3 regions of the Comamonas sp. E6 genome follow, and region 1 is predicted to be linked to each of the others. Evidence: riboswitches for the same ligand, from Rfam matches in the RefSeq annotation. Region 1 holds a riboswitch; each other region holds the start of a gene.
The links. A riboswitch is a leader RNA that binds a small molecule or an ion and turns the genes downstream of it on or off. The one in region 1 is predicted to bind thiamine pyrophosphate.
Positions count from the first base shown of each region.

Region 2: another riboswitch for thiamine pyrophosphate. It lies ahead of CSE6_RS09255 (FAD-dependent oxidoreductase); the one in region 1 lies ahead of thiC (phosphomethylpyrimidine synthase ThiC).
Region 3: another riboswitch for thiamine pyrophosphate. It lies ahead of CSE6_RS06870 (long-chain fatty acid--CoA ligase); the one in region 1 lies ahead of thiC (phosphomethylpyrimidine synthase ThiC).

Region 1 covers NZ_BBXH01000019.1:97,604-100,872, forward strand. The annotation lists gene CSE6_RS17505 (ABC transporter substrate-binding protein) at 1-365, opposite strand, end outside; gene CSE6_RS17510 (nitroreductase) at 550-1,209, shown strand; TPP riboswitch at 1,291-1,408, shown strand; gene thiC (phosphomethylpyrimidine synthase ThiC) at 1,668-3,269, shown strand, end outside.
Region 2 covers NZ_BBXH01000009.1:213,030-216,298, reverse strand. The annotation lists gene CSE6_RS09265 (thiazole synthase) at 1-304, opposite strand, end outside; gene thiS (sulfur carrier protein ThiS) at 464-661, opposite strand; gene CSE6_RS09255 (FAD-dependent oxidoreductase) at 767-1,873, opposite strand; TPP riboswitch at 1,937-2,098, opposite strand; gene thiD (bifunctional hydroxymethylpyrimidine kinase/phosphomethylpyrimidine kinase) at 2,164-3,036, shown strand; gene CSE6_RS09245 (SH3 domain-containing protein) at 3,103-3,269, opposite strand, start outside.
Region 3 covers NZ_BBXH01000008.1:22,274-25,542, forward strand. The annotation lists gene CSE6_RS06865 (TonB-dependent receptor) at 1-1,124, opposite strand, end outside; TPP riboswitch at 1,435-1,526, shown strand; gene CSE6_RS06870 (long-chain fatty acid--CoA ligase) at 1,597-2,691, shown strand; gene CSE6_RS06875 (acyl-CoA reductase) at 2,688-3,269, shown strand, end outside.

The DNA.
Region 1 (3,269 bases):
GCCACCTTGCCCATGGCCAGACCTGCACTGGAGGTGGTGCCGCCGATCAGCATGTTCATGCCCTGGGTGTCGAACCACTCGCGTGCCTTGCTGGCCGCGATATCGGCCTTGTTCTGGTGGTCGGCCGTCAGCACCTCGACGGGCTTGCCCAGCAGCTTGCCGCCAAAGTCGTCCACGGCCATCTGCACGGCCAGGGCTCCGCCCTTGCCGTCCACATCGGCATAGAGGCCCGACATATCGGTGATGAAGCCGATGCGAATCTTGTCCTGCGCCTGAGCGCCTGCAGCGGTCAGCAGGCATCCCAGTGCCAGCGTCAATGTTCTCGGGGAAAAAGCGGTAGCGGAGCAAACAGAGCGAGGCTTCATCAGAGTCATCTCCTGAGGTGGTGAGTACCCAGTCACTGCGACGGGCAGCCAGCATGGTCGCAGTTGGAGCAGGGCGCGCCATCAGGGCAAGCACCGGGGCGGCTGCGACAAGGTATCCACGGCGACTCGGGAAAATGCCGCAAGCTCCTACACTGCACACCAGCGATTTAGGAAAGTAGAAGAGATGGATATTCGTCAAGCATTGCAGCAGCGTCGTTCGGTGCGCGCTTTTCTGCCGCAGGCCGTGGCTGCTGCCACGGTGCGGGACTTGCTGGAGACCGCAGCACAGGCGCCGTCCGGCGGCAATATGCAGCCCTGGCGTGTGACCGCTGTGGGCGGACAGGCGCTCAAGGATCTGTGCGCCAGGGCCAGGGAGACCGAGGCCGTGCAGCGCCCCGGCCTGTCCTATCCACCCGGTTTGTGGGAACCCTACCGCAGTCGCCGCTTTGAAAACGGCGAAGATCTTTACCGCGCAATCAATATCGGCCGCGAGGACAAGGCAGCACGTCTGGCCCAGCTGGCCAAGAACGGCCAGATGTTCGGTGCGCCCGTGGGCATTTTCGTGGCCGTGGAGGAGCGCATGGGCTATGCGCAATGGGTGGATCTGGGCATCTATCTGCAGTCCTTCATGCTGCTGGCCGTGGAGAAAGGTCTGGCCACCTGTGCCCAGGGCTTCTGGCGCATGTACAACGACATGCTGATCGAACAGCTGGCATTGCCGGATGGCTACCAGATTGCCTTTGGCATTGCCCTGGGCTACGAGGATGTCAGCGCGCCCATCAACCAGTGGCGCGCAAGCCGTGCTGCCAGCAATGAATGGCTGGTGTTGCAGGGGCTGGATTGAACGGCGGATTAGACGCTTGAGGGTCAGGATAGTTAAACAGCTTCAAGAGTGCGCAAATTGTGGCAAAACCAGCCTATACTGCGTGCAGCTCCGGGGTGTGCGAAAGCGCTGAGATGCCAGTCACTGTGAAAACAGTGCAGGCGAACCCGACGAACTTGATCCGGTTCATACCGGCGGAAGAAGAGCGGGACCCTGACGCAGGGCCGATGGATTTACAGGGCAACTGGCGCGAGTGCCAACCCTGAAAGCCATAGGCACAGCAAACCCCAGGCGCCTCGCGCACTGGGGTTTTGTCTTTTCTGGACAGCCGGTGCGTGAAGAACCAGGCCGAAATTGCAGAATTTCGGCGGCACAGGCCGGATACCCCATAGCGGGCCGGGCCCGTGCAGGGCAAGATCAGAGCAGGGCCGCACTCCACGGAGCGTTTGATGCACTTCAACCGCTTTGAGGAGACTGCGATGAACGCCCCTGATTCCATTTTTACGCCTGCTGCAGGTCATGCCCCCGATGCCGCCCGTTTTGCCGAGCTGCTGGCACAGTCGCGCCAGCCGTTTCCCGCATCGACCAAGAGCTATCTGAGTGGCGCGCTGCATCCGCAGCTGCGTGTGCCGGTGCGCGATATTGCGCTCACCAATGGAGAGCAGGTCAGCGTCTACGACACCTCGGGTCCCTATACCGACCCCGCCGTACAGATCGACGTGCGCCAGGGCTTGCCCAGCGTGCGAGGTGCCTGGATCGAAGCGCGCGGCGACAGCGAATACTACGTGGGTCGCCTGCGTGTGGCGCTGGACGACGGCGGCAAGCGCGGCGAGGAAGATGCACGCGTGGACCAGTTGCGCGCCGAGGCGGCCGCGCTGCAGCGCCAGCCGCGCCGTGCCAAATCTGGCCAGAACGTGACCCAGATGCACTATGCCAAGCGCGGCATCATCACGCCCGAGATGGAATATGTGGCCCTGCGTGAAAACGGTCGCCGTGAATGGATGGCGCAGTACCAGCAGGACGCGGCGCGCGAGCTGCGCCTGGCTGGCAACAGCCTGGGCGCAGCGATCCCGAAGATCATCACACCCGAATTCGTGCGCGACGAAGTGGCGCGCGGCCGCGCCATCATTCCGGCCAATATCAACCACCCTGAAATCGAGCCCATGGCCATCGGCCGCAATTTCAAGGTCAAGATCAACGCCAACATCGGCAACTCGGCCGTGACTTCCAGCATCGAGGAAGAGGTGGAAAAGCTGGTCTGGGCGATTCGCTGGGGCGCGGACAATGTCATGGACCTGTCCACCGGCAGGAACATCCACACCACGCGCGACTGGATTGTGCGCAACTCGCCCGTGCCCATCGGCACCGTGCCCATCTACCAGGCGCTGGAAAAGGTCGGCGGCATTGCCGAGGATCTGACCTGGGAAATCTTCCGTGACACCCTGGTCGAGCAGGCCGAGCAGGGCGTGGACTACTTCACCATCCACGCCGGCGTGCGCCTGGCCTACATCCACCTCACGGCCCAGCGCCGCACCGGCATCGTCTCGCGCGGTGGCTCCATCATGGCCAAGTGGTGCATGGCTCATCACCGCGAGAGCTTCCTCTACGAACATTTCGAGGACATCTGCGACATCATGAAGCAGTATGACGTGAGCTTCTCGCTGGGTGATGGCCTGCGTCCCGGCTGCGCGTCGGATGCCAACGACGATGCCCAGTTCGCCGAGCTGGCCACGCTGGGCGAGCTGACGCAGATCGCCTGGAAGCACGATGTGCAGACCATGATCGAAGGCCCCGGCCATGTGCCCATGCACATGATCCAGCAGAACATGACCGAGCAGCTCAAGCACTGCCATGAGGCGCCGTTCTACACCCTGGGCCCGCTGACCATAGACATCGCCCCCGGCTACGACCACATCGCCAGCGCCATCGGCGCGGCCATGATCGGCTGGTTCGGTACGGCCATGCTGTGCTATGTCACGCCCAAGGAGCATCTGGGTCTGCCCGACCGCGACGACGTCAAGCAGGGCATCATCGCCTACAAGATTGCGGCCCATGCCGCCGATGTCGCCAAGGGCCATCCG
Region 2 (3,269 bases), on a different contig from region 1:
GTGTGTCGAAAACTTCACGTGCCATCTGGGCCGTGGTCACGGCTTCCTGGATGGTCATGCAGCCTGCCGTGTTGGGCAGCACGGGCACGTTGAGCTTGCGCAGCAGCTCCCAGAAGCTGGCACCGGTCTCGGCGGCATTGCTGCCCTGGCGGCGCAGCGAGGCCGTGACCATGGCGGGCCTGGAACGCTCCACAGCCGCTTCGAGAATCGCCGGCGAGGGATAGCGCGAGGTGCCCAGCAGCAAGCGGCTTTCAAAACGTTGGCCGTAGAGAACCAGGGTGTCGTCGGTGGTTTTTGTATTCATGATCTATCTATATCTCTTGTCTTTGTACCGCAATGCGCGTGAAGCCCAGTGAGCCTCAAACAGGCATGTGCCAAGTCAGTGACACCGAGCAAGAGCCGTCTCGCCGCGAGGGTGTCGTCCCCTGGGGGAAGGCGCGAAGCGACTCAGGGGGATTCATTTCTAGCCGCCGGTGACGGGAGAGATGACTTCCATCCTGTCGCCCTCGTTGAGCGCATGGTCGGCGTACTGCGTCTTGGGCACAAACACCGTGTTGACCGCCACGGCAAACGGGGGCTTGGCCTGCATCTGCGCCAGCGCATCGGCCACGGTGGCATGGGCTTGCAGCTCGGTGGCTTGCTGATTGAGGGTGATCTTCATGGCATGAAACGGAAAATAAAGCGGGTGCTAAGTTAAACCTCTGCACGGCGGCGCTTGCGTGCGCAGGGGGTGCAAGTGCTGTGCGCCAAAGTTCGGACTCGCGGCTCAGCCGCGATGCACGGCGACATCGAACTCGCGCGCCAGCGGCGAGTCGTTGTGGTCCAGCAGCTCCAGCACCACGTCGAGCATGGCGGGCGAGATCATGAAGCCGTGGCGGTAGAGGCCGTTGACTTCCATGACGCGCGGCGTCAGCAGGCGCACGGCGGGCAGATTATCGGGCAGGGTGGGGCGGCACTGGGTAGCGATCTCCACAATCCGGCCTTCGGCAAAGCCCGAGTGCACGGTATAGGCCGCACTCAGCAGCTCCAGCGTGGAGCGCACGCTGGCCGGCGACATATCGTCGGATTCGATCTCGGTCGCGCCAATCACGAACAGATGATCTTCCTTGGGCGCGATATAGATGGGGTAGCGTGGATGGATCAGGCGTGTGGGGCGCTGCAGCGTGACTTCGGGCGCGTGAATGCGCACCACCTCGCCGCGAATGCCGCGCAGTTGCTTCCACTGGCTGCGGGCACCCAGGCCCCGGCAGTCGAACACGAAGTCGGGCTGGCCGCTGTCGCCATGGGTTTCGCCGGGGCGGAAGTCGCTAACTTCGCGCGGGCTGTCCCAGTGCAGCTGCACGCCCAGGGCGCTGAGCTTGTCGACCAGCGCCGTCAGCAGCTGGCGGTTGTCGAGCTGGCCTTCGCCGGGCAGATAGACGGCCTGGTTGAAGCGTCCCTGCAGCGCGGGCTCGCAGTCCTGCAGCGCCGCGCCGGTCTTCTCCTGCATGGCCGGCAGGCTGGGGTTGATGCGTCGGTTTTTCTCCAGCAGGCCGAAAAAGCGTGCCGCATCGCCTTGATCCTGGCGGTGCCAGAGAATCAGCGTGCCGTTTTGCTGCAGAAACACATGCTGCTCGAGCTGAGCTATCAGCTCGGGCCAGCGCTTGAGCCCATGCTGGCCCATGCGCACCACGCCGGGCTCGGTAATGGCCGACTCGGCCAGCGGCGCCAGCATAGCAGCCGCCACGCGCGCCGCAGCACCATCGCCTTGCGGGCCATGGGCGTCATAGAGGTCGATGGCGTGACCGCGCTGGGCCAGGGCCAGAGCCAGCAGACGGCCCATGAGGCCGCCGCCGAGAATTGCGATCTTTGAAGAAGCTTGTAGCAATGACATGTGCAAATCGTTTTCCATCCGGACACAGGAACAGGGCCATGTGCAGGACAAAACGCGGCATGCCTTGCGGCTTGTGAAACTCCCCACGCCAGCATGACCTGGATCGGGTGCAGGGGGCACAGGGCACGGATGGTGCTCTGGTGCGCAGCCCGTGGCTGGCGCAGCCCCAGGGTGTTTCTCAGTCCGCACAGGCTGCTTGCCTGCGGGACACCCCTGTTTCGTCCGTTGGACATTACAGCACAACCGCAAACAGCACGCATTGACCATGCGCATGGGCGATAATTTTTGCCATGACAGTGATTGCTTCTTCCTCCATCTCCGGCGCAGCAAAAAAGCGCTATGCACGCGTGCTCTCCATAGCCGGCTCGGACAGCGGCGGTGGCGCCGGCATCCAGGCCGACCTCAAGACCTGTGCGGCTCTGGGCTGCTACGGCATGACGGCGATCACGGCCATCACCGTGCAGAACACGCTGGGTGTGACGGGTATTCACGGCATTCCGCTCGATACCGTGCGCGGCCAGATCGATGCCGTTGTGCAGGACATAGGCGTCGATGCCGTCAAGATCGGCATGCTGGCAACCCCCGATGTGGTGGGCGTGGTGGCGGATGCGATCCGTCGCCACGGTATCAGGAACGTGGTGCTGGACCCCGTGATGGTGGCCACCAGTGGTGACCGCCTGATCGTTCCCGAGACGGCACAGGCGCTGGTCCAGGAGCTGTTCCCGCTGGCGACGGTGATTACCCCCAATCTGGATGAAGCAGCTTTGCTGCTGGGTCGCAACATCGACGGCATTGGAGCGTTGGATGCGGCCGTGGCCGATCTGCTGGCCATGGGGGCACCGGCCGTATTGCTCAAGGGCGGGCATCTGAGCGGCGATCTGGTCATGGATGTGCTGGGCCGGCAAGGCCAGCAGGTCGGCGACTATCTGCGCCTGCAGTCGCAGCGCATCGTCACCCATAACGGCCATGGCACGGGCTGCACGCTGTCGTCGGCGATTGCCTCCTTCCTGGCTCAGGGGCTGGCGCTGGAGGCCGCAGTGACCGAGGCGCGCCGCTATATTCTGGGCGCCATCGAGGCGGGAGCCGAGGTCTATACCGGCCAGGGTCACGGCCCCCTCAATCACGGCTATGCGCCGCGCACGCAGCTGATCGTCGAAGGCTGATTGCCGGCACCCGCAAAAAAGGCCTGCTGCTGCAGGCCTTTGTTTTGGGTGTTCGTGTTGCAGGGCTTACCAGCCCCAGACCAGATTCTTGGCCACCCAGCCGCTCTGGCCGTTGCTGCGCTGCACCTGGGCCCAGGTGCCTTGCTTTTTCAGAGTCTGCAGCACCTCATGCTGCTCCAGCTTGCCCACGCGCTTGTGCTTCTGGCCGGGGCCGGAGCGCAGATTGGCCGTGC
Region 3 (3,269 bases), on a different contig from region 1:
CCCTGACGGTCTTCCCTGACAGTGTTGGCGGCCAGGCCGGCAATCAGGCTCAGGCTGCCGCTGCCCAGCTCGTATTTGCCGCTCCAGCGCGCATCGATGCCGCCATAGTCGCGCTTGAGACCGATCACTCCGCCTCTGTAGCCGGTCTGCGATGCCTTGGGTGTGGACTGGAACTGCATCATTTCGCGCTGACCGGCATAGGCCATGAGGCGCAGCGCCTGGCCGCCGTCCAGCTGGCGCTCATAGGTCAGGCCGGCCTGGGTTTGCTTCACGCTTTTGCGCGAATCGTAGAGCAAGGGGTTGGACGCCACAGCCTTCGGATCTGCCGCCCAGTCCTTGGGCGTGATGCCGCCGGGGTCCTTGGCATCGATGTCCACATGGTTGGCGACCAGGGTTAGCTGGCTGTATTCGTCGGGCTTGACATCGATGCGGGCGTTGAACAGGTTTTTGTCCGCCGCGCTCTGGGCCCGGTAGCCGTCGGTGAGAAAACGGCTGGCGCTGAGCACATAGCCAATCCCGTTGGTTTCGCCCTTGGCCTTGAGGCCCAGGCGCTTCTGGCCGTCGCTGCCCAGTGCAAAGCTGCTTTGCACCGAGGGCGCGCCTTCACCACGTTCGGTATAGGCATTGATCACTCCGCCAGAGGCGTTGCCGTAGAGGGCGGAGTAAGGACCGCGCAGCACTTCCACGCGCTCCAGCGAGGCGATATCGATATTGTTGGTCTGACCCTGGCCATCGGGCATGGTGGAGGGGATGCCGTCCACATAGATCTGTATGCCGCGCACGCCGAAGGTGGATCGTGCGCCAAAGCCGCGAATCGACAGCTGCAGGTCTTGCGCGTAGTTCTGACGGTTCTGCAGCTGCAGACCCGGAGCTGCACTCAGGGACTCCGAGAGATTGACCTGCAGATTGCGCTCGCGCATGCGCTCGCCGTCGAGCACGGTCACGGAGGCCGGGGTTTGCTCAAGTGCAGACTCCTGCAAGGTGCTGCGCACGGTGACTTCGGACAACTGGGGCAGTTCCGGCTGGGCGGCGGCTTGCTGGGCTGTTGCGGACTGTGCCGTCAGCAGCAGTCCGGCGGCGGCCACAGGCCAGCCTGCCAGATGACAAAGGCGCGAAAAATGCATGTGAATATCTCTGGGGCTTGGGGCGGGCATTCAGTGCCCTGGATGGCTTGCAAGCTCTGCTGACGCAGTCCATCGACGCGACATGCCGCGCTTTCAGGCATGGCGTACCTGCGTGATTGTCGGCGCCGTGGCAGGTTACGTCTCAGGCAGCTTGCGGTGCTGGGTCGATTGTATTTGGGCAGCAGTATTTTGATGTTTTTGCCCTGTATGTCCTTCTTGCCCGTGCTGGAGCATTACCCCAGGTTACAAGTGACGCGACTTTCATGCGGCGGTGCAGCCCCCTTGCAGTGATGCCGTTGGGGTAAGATGGCGCCGCGCTCCGGGGTGCACGCCAGTGCTGAGATCTACACCCGCGAACTTGACCCGGTTCATACCGGCGGAAGAAGAGCTTGCAAGCTGACCTCAGGGCAGTGCGTTCTCGCATGGTCAGCAAGCCTTCGGAGCATGATGTCCCCGCTCTCGAAGGAATTTCATGGACAAGGCCGCTTCGCTGGTCGCAGATCTGCTTGCTTTCATCGCAATGGATGACTGCACCGACGACCAGTTCAATCAACTCGCCCTGCGCCTTTTCGCCTACCAGTACGAATGCAATGCGCCGTTTCGCAGCTTTTGCCAGCGACGCGGTGCTACGCTGCGCACGGTCAGGAGCTGGCGCGATGTTCCGGCTGTGCCCATCGATGCCTTCAAGGCCATGGAGCTGCGCAGCGAGCCGCCGTCGTCCGCCGAGCGCGTATTCATGACCAGCGGCACCACGGGACGCGCTGCGCGCGGACGTCATTTCCATCCGCAGCTCGATGTCTACGACCTGTCCATGAAGCGCTATTTCGCCAGACGTTTCATGCAGGGGCTGGAGCGCATGCCCATGGGCATTCTGTTTCCCGATGAGCAGGCCATGCCCAATTCCTCGCTGGCCCACTATCTGGCCCTGGCCTGTTCCGAATTCGGCTCGGCAGGCAGCCGCTACTATCTGAACTCGGAAGGGCTGGACATGCCGGCCCTGTGTGCCGCGCTGGAAGAGTCCGAGCGCAGTGGCCAGCCGTTTGCGTTGCTGGGCGCGAGCTTCAGCCTGGTCCATGTGATGGATGCCCTGCGTGCGCAGGGCCGCAGCTTTCGCCTGCCTGCAGGCAGCCGCGTACTGGATACGGGCGGCTACAAGGGGCAGTCGCGCGAGCTGCCGCTCGAGCAGTTCTATGCCGAGCTTTCGCAGCTGCTGGGCGTGCCGCGCAGTCTGTGCATCAATATGTATGGCATGACGGAGCTGAGTACCCAGTTCTATGACGATGGCAATGCGATTCTGCCCTCGGTCAAGTCCGGTCCGCACTGGATTCGCTCGCGTCTGGTGGAGCCGATCACCGGCAGGGACGTGGCAGCTGGTGAGCGCGGCATTCTGGTGCATTGCGATCTGGCCAACTACAACGCGGTGACCACCATCCTGACCGAGGATGTGGGCCTGTGGGCCGGTCCGCAGGAAAAAGACGGCTTTTTGCTGCTGGGGCGCGCCGAGGGCGCCGCCGCCAAGGGTTGCTCGCTGGCGGTTGAAGAGTTTGTGAAAGCTGCCGGCGCATGAGCGAGCAGCGCAAGCTACAGCGTATCAAGGCAGGCTATCTGCCGGGCCTCGGCGACGACGAAGTGCAGTGGCAGACGCTGGACTTCGAGTCCCGCGACGGCCAGAGGCTGGAAGTCAGCGTGCCCGTGCTGACGGCGCCGCAGATGCAGGCACTGGCCTGCCGTGTGCGCAAGGCCGCGGCCGCCCATCTGCGCCCCATGCCGGTGGCCGAGATCATCGATGCCGTCGATCGTGCGATGGCCCGCCTGCTTGACCGTAACGACATCTACCGCCAGCAAGCCGAAGCCTGGCTGCCCGTGGTCAGCGGCTATGACGCCGATATGGTGCGGCTGGGGCTGACAGGATTTTTCAAGACCTTTCGTGCAGCGCAGCTCAAGCGCTTTGTGGCCGAGGATTTTGCCAATCCGGCAGTACTTGATGGTTTTCAACCGGCAGCCAAGGGCGGGGCCGTACGTGCTTTCGGCCCGGATCTGCTGGTGCATAGCTGGGCCGGCAACGTACCTGCGCTGTCGCTGTGGAGCCTGGTCTGCGGCCTGCTGGTCAAGGCCCCTGCGATTGGCAAGCTGGCCAGTGCCGAG